Regions from separate parts of the Stenotrophomonas sp. 05N37 genome, predicted to be linked through region 2. Evidence: riboswitches for the same ligand, from Rfam matches in the RefSeq annotation. Region 2 holds a riboswitch; the other holds the start of a gene.
The links. A riboswitch is a leader RNA that binds a small molecule or an ion and turns the genes downstream of it on or off. The one in region 2 is predicted to bind cobalamin.

Region 1 (4,639 bases), on a different contig from region 2:
CACTACGGCATGCCTGGGGTGGATCGGCATTCGGGCTGCCGAGCATGGCTCGGCACTACGGATGCCTGGGGTGGATCGGCATTCGGGCTGCCGAGCATGGCTCGGCACTACGGATGCCTGGGGTGGATCGGCATTCGAGTTGCCGAGCATGGCTCGGCACTACGGGATGCCTGGGTGGCTCGGCATTACCTCGGCTGGTAACGCACGCTCAGGCGGTACTCGCGGCCGGGCTGGTTGTACCAGCCCACCGTTTCGTACTCGCGGTCGAACACGTTGCTGACCCGACCCAGCACCGACCAGTCACGGCTCAGCGCGTATTCCAGGCGCAGATCGACCGTGCCGTAGCCGGCCAGGCGCACCGTGTTGGCCGCATTGTCATAACGCTTGCCGGCACCGTTGGCCGTGATGCCCGCGCGGAAGCCGCCGAAGCTGCGGTCGATGTCCAGGCGGGCGGTGTTCTGCGCGCGGCGCGCCAGCCAGTTGTCGAACTGCGCGCTGCCATCGGTGCGGTTGCGCGGATCGGTGTGGCTGAGCTGGGCATTGACGTCGAAGCCGGCCCAGGCGATCGCGCCGGTCAGTTCCGCGCCGCGGATACGCGCCTTCTCCACCTGCGACATCATGAAGGTGGTGGCGTCGTAGGTGATCAGGTCATCGATGCGCGTTTCGTACACATCCAGGCCCCAGCGCCAGCCGTCGCCCTGCTGGGCGATGCCGAGGTTGGCGCTCTTGGAGGTCTCCGGATCCAGGCCCGGCACGCCGCTCCACGGATCGTAGAGGTCGCTGAAGGTCGGCGCCTTGAAGGCGGTGCCGTAGCTGGCGTTGAGGCGGAAGCCGCTCCCCAGTTCCATGCCCCAGCCGAGGCTGCCGGTGGTGTGGTTGCCGAACTGTTCGTTGTCGTCGTCGCGCACGCTGGCCTGCAGGTGGTGCGCGCCGAAGCGGCCCTGGTACTGCAGGAACACGCCGGTGTTGTCGCGGCTGTCGACCAGGTAGCCGGCGCTGCTGCCGTCCAGGTTGTCCTGGCTCCAGTCGACGCCGGCGCTGAGCAGCTGGCCGTCGGCGATGCCGATGTCGGCCTGCGCCGAGGCGCTGTCGCGGTGGGTCTGCGCCGCGCCCAGCCAGGTGCTGCCGTTGTAGTTCTCCGACTCGTTGTCGGCGCGGCCGACGTTGACGGTCAGGTTGAAGCGCTCGCCGGGGCTGTAGCGGACCTTGCCGCCGAGCACCTGCTGCAGCGTCTCCGAGTAGTTGTAGTAACCGTCGTAGTGGTTCTCGCCCTTGGCGCGCAGCGCGGTGCCTTCCACGCTCAGCGCGTCGGTCAGCGCGTAGCCGCCACGCAGGCTCATGGACAGGTTGCGGTAGCCGTCGCGGTCGGGTTCGTCGGCGCCGCAGCCGGCGAACGTGGCCGCATCGCCGCGGCAGGCGTTGATGCCGTCGGTGTGCTGGTAAGCGATGTCGGTGCCGAACCAGCCGCGCTCGCCGCTGCCGCCGAAGCCGCCGCTGGCCTCGCGCAGGCCGTTGCTGCCGCCGCCGAGCTGCAGGTGCGGAGCGAAGGTGCCGGTGTTGCGGCGGGTGAAGATCTGGATCACGCCGCCGATTGCATCGGCGCCGTACAGGCTGGACTGCGGGCCGCGCACGATCTCGATGCGTTCGATCTGCGCCAGCGGCAGGTCCTGGATCATCGCCAGGCCGAGGTCGCCGGTATTGATCCGCACGCCGTCGACCAGCACCAGGGTGTGGGCCGAGTTGGTACCGCGCAGGAACAGCGAGCTCTGCTTGCCGAGGCCACCGCTGTTGTTGAGGTTGATGCCGGCACGACCACGCAGCAGGTCCTGCAGCGAGGGCGCCTGGCTGCGCTCGATCTCGGCGCGGTCGATCACCTGCGCCGGCGAGATGCTGTCCTGCAGGGCGATCGGGGTGCGCGTGGCGGTGACCAGCACCTGGTCCAGCGCGGCGGTGTCGTCCTGTGCGGATGCCAGCAGCGGCAGGGCCGACAGTACGGCCAGGGAAAGAACGCGGGTTTGCAGCTTCATCGATGACTCCATGCACCGCGCACGCCCGCGCGGCAAGGGGTGGGGATGATCGCGCTGCAGGGAGTCACTCGACGGAGAGCGGGCACACGGCGCCGCTTGCCGCCGCCATGCCCGCCGCATCGCAACCAGTCGTCTTCCAGGCCGGTCTCCGGGCTCGCATGTCGATGGCGGTGCCATCGCGCCAGGCGCCTTCCCATGCCGGAGCACAGTGGCGTGTTGCCTGGTGTATCCATGCTTACCGTTGCGGGGGCAGCGCCGGAGTGGCGGCGTGGCACAGGGCCTGACGCGTCACCGGCTTCCCGTTTCAACCTGGCGGCATCGCAGCCCCAGGTCACCTGAAAGTGCGCGCAGTCTAAGCCATCGGCCGGGGGGATGGAGCGCAGCGGTTAGAATATGCCTCGCTTTTTCGATGTGATCTCCATGACCCCACTGTGGTTGCAGCACCCCGGCACCGACGCCCGTGACCCCCACCGGCCCGTCGCAGCGGGTCGCCGGCGGGGCGTGGCATGATCCTCGACCTGATCCGCCACGCCAGCACCGGCCGCGATGGCCACCTGGACGGTCGCACCGACCCGGCCCTGGACGAAGGCAGTACCGATGCCCTGTGCGCCCGATATGCCGCGCTTGGCTGGGAACGCGTGCTGAGCTCGCCGCGGCAACGCGCGCTGGCCACCGCCGATGCGCTGGCGCTGCCGCGCGGGCTGGCCGTGATCGCCGATGACGAATGGGAAGAACTCGATTTCGGGGACTGGGATGGCCTGGCGCTGGACGCACTGCCGATGCAGCAGCTGTCGGCGTTCCACCTGGACCCGCATGCCAACCCGCCGCCGCATGGCGAGAGCTGGGGCCACTTCGAGCGGCGCATCGTGCGTGGCCTGCATCGCCTGCTGGATGAGCCCGACGCGCCGTCCACGCTGATCGTCAGCCACGGCGGACCGCTGCGCATGGTGTTGTCGCAGGTCTGCGGGATGCCCATGGCGATGTGCTGGGCGCTGCGCATCGATCACGGCACGCGGTTGCAGCTGCGCGTGGAGCGCGAAGGCGACCGCCTCTGGGGCGAACTGCTGGAACTGCAGCAGGCCTGATCAGGCGTGCTCGTCGTCCGTGTCGAACGGCGGCGCATCGCCGCTGTCGTCGTCATCGCGGCGCTCGGCGGTGCGGTCGTAGACCGGGCCGGATGCCGGCGGGGCCTTTTTCAGCGGCTTGTCGGCGATGATCGCGTCGTACTCGGCGACCAGTTCGATCCGGCGCGCTTCCGGCAGCTCCTGCCAGTGGCAGTCCTGCAGCGCGCCTTCCAGCGAGTAGAGCAGGTTGAGGCTGGGCTTGAAGCCGGCCCGGCGAACCTTGACGAAGGCGCCGACCGCGCCGATCGCGGTCAGCTCCTCGGGCGTGCGCAGACCGACCTGGCGCAGCCATGCCGCGCTCTTGGGACCGATGTTGCGCAGCTTGACGCTCATCCCAGAGCCTCCACGAAGACCGCGGCGATCGCTTCCAGCCCGGCCTGGTCCTCGGCATCGAAGCGCGCCAGTGACGGGCTGTCCAGGTCGAACACGCCGATCAGCGTATCGCCCTTGACCAGCGGCACCACCAGTTCCGAGCGCGACGCCGAATCGCAGGCGATGTGGCCGGGGAAGGCGTCCACGTCCTCGATGCGCTGGGTCACCCGCTGGCTGGCGGCCGCGCCGCACACGCCCTTGTCCAGCGGGATGCGCACGCAGGCGGGCAGGCCGTGGAACGGGCCGACCACCAGCTCGGTGCCGTCGTAGAAATAGAAACCGACCCAGTTGAGGTGCGGCAGCGCGTGGTAGACCAGCGCGGACAGGTTGGCGGCATTGGCGATGCGGTCGCGCTCGCCATGCACCAGCGCGCGGGCCTGGGCCAGCAGCTGGCCGTACTGTTCCGGCTTGCTGCCGGTGAGCGTGGAAGTATCGAACATGGGCCGAGTCTAGCAAGCAGCGGGCTGCGCCGGGACCGTCGATAATGCACCGCACTTTCCCGACCGCTACGCCGATGACCGCCAATCCGCCCCCCGCCCTGTACGTGACCGGTACCGACACCGGCATCGGCAAGACCTTCGCCAGCTGCGTGCTGCTGCACGCCTTGCGCCGGCAGGGCGGCCGCGCGGTGGGCATGAAGCCGGTGGCCAGCGGCTGTGAGCTGACCGCGGACGGCCTGCGCAACGAGGACGCTACCGCGCTGCTCGCGGCCAGCGACCCGCGCCCGGCCTATGCCGACCTCAACCCGTACGCCCTGCCCCTGCCGCTGGCGCCGGAGCTGGCCGCCGCCGAGGCGGGGGTGAGCGTCGCGCTGGCACCGATCGAGGCCGCCTTCGCGCGTTTGCGGGCGCAGGCCGACACGGTGGTGGTGGAGGGGGTGGGCGGCTGGCTGGCACCGTTGTCGGGCATGCTCGACCAGGCCGACCTGGTCAAGGCGTTTCGGCTGCCGGTGGTGATGGTGGTCGGCCTGCGCCTGGGCTGCCTCAACCACGCGCGCCTGACCGCCGCGGCGATCGCGGCCAGCGGGGCAACCTGCATCGGCTGGATCGGCAACGAGGTGGACCCGCAGATGGCGCGCATCGACGACAACATGGCCTTGCTGCGCGCGCGCCTGGC
Region 2 (4,639 bases):
CGCGAGGTCTCGATGGAGATCACGTCGGCATCCATTGCCGCCACCGAGTGGATGATGTCGTTGAACTCGGAATAGCACATGTGGGTGTGGATCTGGGTGGCATCGCGCACGCCGCTGGCACTGATCCGGAACGCTTCCACCGCCCAGTCCAGGTACTCGCGCCACTGTGCGCGGCGCAGCGGCAGGCCTTCGCGGATCGCCGGCTCGTCGATCTGGATCACGCCGATGCCGGCCGCCTCCAGGTCCAGTACCTCGTCCCGCAGCGCCAGCGCGATCTGCCTGCAGGTGTCCGCGCGCGACTGGTCATCGCGCACGAACGACCACTGCAGCACCGTCACCGGGCCGGTCAGCATGCCTTTCATCGGGCGGTCGGTCAGCGACTGCGCGTACTGCGACCAGCGCACCGTCATCGGCCGTGGGCGGGTCACATCGCCGAAGATCACCGGCGGCTTCACGCAGCGCGAGCCGTAGCTCTGCACCCAGCCATTCCTGGTGAAGGCAAAGCCATCGAGTTGTTCGCCGAAGTATTCGACCATGTCGTTGCGCTCGAACTCGCCGTGCACCAGCACGTCCAGCCCGATCTGCTCCTGCACGCGCACGCAGTGCTCGGTCTGGGTGGCCAGGAACGCATCGTAGTCGGCGTCGGAGAGCTTGCCGGACTTGTTGCGGGCGCGTGCCTCGCGCACGTCCAGGGTCTGCGGGAACGAGCCGATCGTGGTGGTCGGGAAGCGTGGCAGCTGCAGGGCGCCTGCCTGGGCCAGGTGCCGCTGCGGGTAGGGGCTGTGGCGCTGCGCATCGGCAGCGGTCAGGCCGGCCAGGCGCGCGGCCACGGCGGGCTTGTGCACGCGCGGCGACTGCCGGCGCGATTCGATGCGCGCGCGCGACGCGGCCAGCCCGGCCTCGGCGTGCGGTCGGGCGTCCAGCGCATCGGCCAGCAGGCGCAGTTCCTGCAGCTTCTGGGTCGAGAACGCCAGCCAGCCGCGCAGCTCGTCATCCAGCCTGGTTTCCAGCGCCAGGTCCACCGGGCTGTGCAGCAGCGAACACGACGGTGCCAGCCACAGCCGGTCGCCGAGGTGGCCGTGCGCGTAACGGGCCAGTACCAGCGCGTTGTCGAGGTGGGTGCGCCAGATGTTGCGGCCGTTGACCAGGCCGGCCGACAGCACGCGGTCGGCCGGCAGCACGCTGAGCACGGCGTCCAACTGCTCCGGTGCGCGCACCAGGTCCACGTGCAGGCCGTCCACCGGCAAGGCGGCGGCCAGGCCGAGGTTGTCCTCCAGCGCGCCGAAGTAGGTGGCCAGCAGTACCTTGGGGCGTGGCACGCCGGACAGCGCCGCATAGGCGTGTTCGAACGCGGCGCGCGCGCTGTCGTCCAGGTCCTGCACCAGCACCGGCTCGTCCAGCTGCACCCACTGCGCACCGGCGGCCTTCAGCCCGGCCAGCAATTCGGCATATACCGGCAGCAGCGCGTCCAGCAGGTCCAGCGCCGGGCTGCCGTCCACGGTCTTGGACAACAGCAGGAAGCTCACCGGGCCCAGCAGCACCGGTCGTGTCTCGATGCCCAGCGCCTTGGCTTCACGGTACTCGGCCAGCGGCTTGTCGCCGCGCAGGGCGAAGCCCTGGCCGGCCTGCAGTTCTGGCACCAGGTAGTGGTAGTTGGTATCGAACCACTTGGTCATTTCCAGCGCGTGCAGGTCGTAGCCGTCGCGCTGCACGCCGCGGGCCAGCGCGAAATAGCCCGCCAACGGGTCGGCATCGGCCAGGGCGCGGTAGCGGGCCGGGATCGCGTCCACCAGGAAGGCGGTGTCGAGCACCTGGTCGTAGAAGCTGAAGTCGTTGCTCGGCGGCACATCGACGCCGGCCTCGCGCTGCAGGGTCCAATGGCGTGCACGCAGGCCACGGGCGGTGTCCTGCAGCGACGCGGCGCTGCTTTCGCCGGCCCAGAACGCTTCCAGCGCGCGCTTGAGTTCGCGCTTGGCGCCGATGCGGGGAAACCCCAGGTTGGTAACAGTGGTCATGGAACGTGTCCTCATTGCAGTAGCGGCATTGAGGAACGAAGGAACCGCGTGCCGGCCACGCCATGGCTGCCGTGTCCGTCCCGCCAGCGACCTTCGCCCCCGCGGGCGAACCGGATGTCGTGGAGCGGACGCACGGGGGCAGCGCCACGCGGGCGGCATGGCGGCAGGCCCCGGCAACCTCCCCGCGGACGTTCCAGGTCGAATCGGGGGACGGTCGTGTCCCCCGGCCGGGGCCGGTATTCGGGCTGATGGACACGGGCGCGGGCGCCCACCTAGTACCTGCCGCTTCCCAGGCGGTGAGGCCCAGTGCTGTTGGCAGGATTCGTTTCCATTCACCGCTGCGGGGCAGCTCCGGAATGGGCGCGCGAGGCGCCTTCACCGGATTCCCGTTTAAACCCATCCCTTCATCTGCATGAAGAGATAGATACCTTCGGCCCGCACAAGGTAGGCCGAAGGCGGGCGGTGGTCAAGGGGGGTTACGGCCGATGAATGACGCCGCTTACAAGCGCGCCGCGTCCGCCCGGCTGCGGATGTCGGCAAAGGTGTCGTCCTGCAGCAGCCGCCCGTTCTCCCAGACGGTCAGCATGGCGTCCTCGTAGCCCAGCGGCAGCGCGACCGCGGCCAGCGACTCGGCCTCGGCCGGGATCGGCACTGTGCGGAACTGGCCGTACTCGCGATGCCGCAGCAGGCGCATGCGACCGCGCTTGCTCTGCTTGCCACTGTCGGTAACCGGGTCCTTGTAGACGTCGATCCAGTTTCCGTCCACCCGGGCGGCCGAACATTTCAGCGCGAACTTCTGGGTGTCGCGGTCCAGCCGCTGCAGCAGCGCGCCGCCCATGCCGAAGGCGACGTTGTCGGCGGCGTAGCCGGCCGCGGTGATGCAGGCCAGGATGTCGCCGATGCTGGTCGGGTTGACGCCGTCGCCCTGGATCACGCGCACGTGGTTGAGCACCTTGTAGCCCTTGCCGTTGACCGCGTGGCCGAAGGCGTCGTCCAGCAGTTGCAGGCATTGCAGCACCACCGTCACCGGGTCGCCCGAGTCCGGGCGGATCACCACGGTGGCACCCGAGTCGATCACCTGCTGGCGCAGCGTGGTGCCCCAGTGCTGGGTGATCGCGTGGTAGATGTCATAGCTGTCCGACACCACCGCCACCACTGCACCGGGCGTGGCAAAGCGCGCAAGCATGTTGCGGTAGGCCTCCACCTCGTTGTCGCGGCCCCAGCTGGTGATCGTGCTGTGCTCGGCGGCCGGGATCGAATGGCCGGCCACCGGCTCATGGTAGAAGGCGCGGGCGAACAGCAGCGCCGAGACGGTATCGGTACCAAGGAAATTGACCAGGTGCGCGGCGCCGCCGATGGCGGCCGACTCCAGGCTCGACACGCCACGGCTGCCGAAGTCATGCAGCTTGAACGGCAACTGGCCTTCCGGGTCGTCGCTGGTGCGCTCCAGGAAGCGGCGGATGGTCTGCTTGGCGTGCCAGCTGGTGGTCGCTACCGTCACCGGGTACCAGATCCGCAGCAGCAGCGTTTCGAGGTATGACGGTACCCAGAATGCCTGCGGGTCGGTCGATTCAATCGTCATCAGCGCGTTGTGCACGGGCACCACGGTGCCTTCGGGCACGGCGCGGATGCGTACCGGCAACAGGCCGCCATGCGCATCGACGATGTACCGCCAGCCGGCCTCGTTGAAGGGCTCGCCATGGGCGGCGAAGAGATCGCGCGCCGCATCGATGTCGGCGTGGGTGATCGGCCTGGCCAGGTAATCCTTCAGCATGGCCTGCAGGCCGAAGAACAGCGTGCGGTCGTAGAGGCCGCCGCGCGATTCCACGTAGAAGAACGTGGCATCGGTACCCGGCGGATACTGCAGCCAGTGGCTGGCCTTGTAGCTGTCGGTATTGAGGAGAAGATTATCGAGGTACTGCATGACGGGAAGCTCCTTCGCGTCGGGTGACGCCGGCGGTCTATCCACCGGCGGAACAGGCAGGGATCAGCCCCGGCCCAGGAAAAACTCCAGGATGTGGAGATGGTCTTCGAACAGCTTGGGCCCCATGTCCAGCGCCTCGCTGACCGGGATCCAGCGCGCCTTGTCGGCATCGTCGCCGCCGCGTACCGCCGGCAGTTCGCCAGCCGGGAAATCGAAATGGAAGGCGTGGGTGATGGTGCGGCCGCGCTGGCTGCGTTCGGGGTGGTCGAACACATGCTGGCCCTTGAGCGACCCCTTGAGTACCGGCGCCGGTATCTTCAGCCGGGTCTCCTCGCGCAGTTCGCGCAGGCAGCTGTCCAGCAGGCCCTGCTGCTGGCCGACAAACCCGCCCGGCAGCGCCCACAGCCCCTTGCCGGGCTCGGCACGGCGACGCACCAGCAGCACGTGGCCCGAATGCACCACCACGGCATCGGTGGTGACGAAGGTGGGCGCGTATGGCGCGTCCTTCCAGGCCGCTTTGTACTGCTCGATGAACTGGTACTCGGCCACCAGCTGGGCATAGGCCGGCCCGCTCTTGCGGAACGCTTCGAGCATGGCGTACACCGGTGCGGGCACGTTGCCGCGCAGCATCAGCAGCGCGCCATGGAAATCCACGCTGCCGGCCTCGAACAGGTAACGGCGCAGCTCGGTGGCCGACAAG

Region 1: it holds a riboswitch for cobalamin, as region 2 does, so the genes downstream of both, btuB (TonB-dependent vitamin B12 receptor) here and metE (5-methyltetrahydropteroyltriglutamate--homocysteine S-methyltransferase) in region 2, are expected to answer to the same signal.

Annotation. Positions count from the first base shown of each region.
Region 1 is NZ_JBFTNG010000003.1:174,264-178,902, forward strand. Features, by position in the region: gene btuB (TonB-dependent vitamin B12 receptor) at 186-2,027, opposite strand; cobalamin riboswitch at 2,150-2,381, opposite strand; gene AC1DGC_RS11420 (histidine phosphatase family protein) at 2,534-3,112, shown strand; gene AC1DGC_RS11425 (TfoX/Sxy family protein) at 3,113-3,484, opposite strand; gene AC1DGC_RS11430 (GAF domain-containing protein) at 3,481-3,963, opposite strand; gene bioD (dethiobiotin synthase) at 4,038-4,639, shown strand, end outside.
Region 2 is NZ_JBFTNG010000009.1:20,634-25,272, forward strand. Features, by position in the region: gene metE (5-methyltetrahydropteroyltriglutamate--homocysteine S-methyltransferase) at 1-2,015, opposite strand, end outside; cobalamin riboswitch at 2,230-2,463, opposite strand; gene AC1DGC_RS18460 (nicotinate phosphoribosyltransferase) at 2,515-3,939, opposite strand; gene AC1DGC_RS18465 (bifunctional nicotinamide-nucleotide adenylyltransferase/Nudix hydroxylase) at 4,003-4,639, opposite strand, start outside.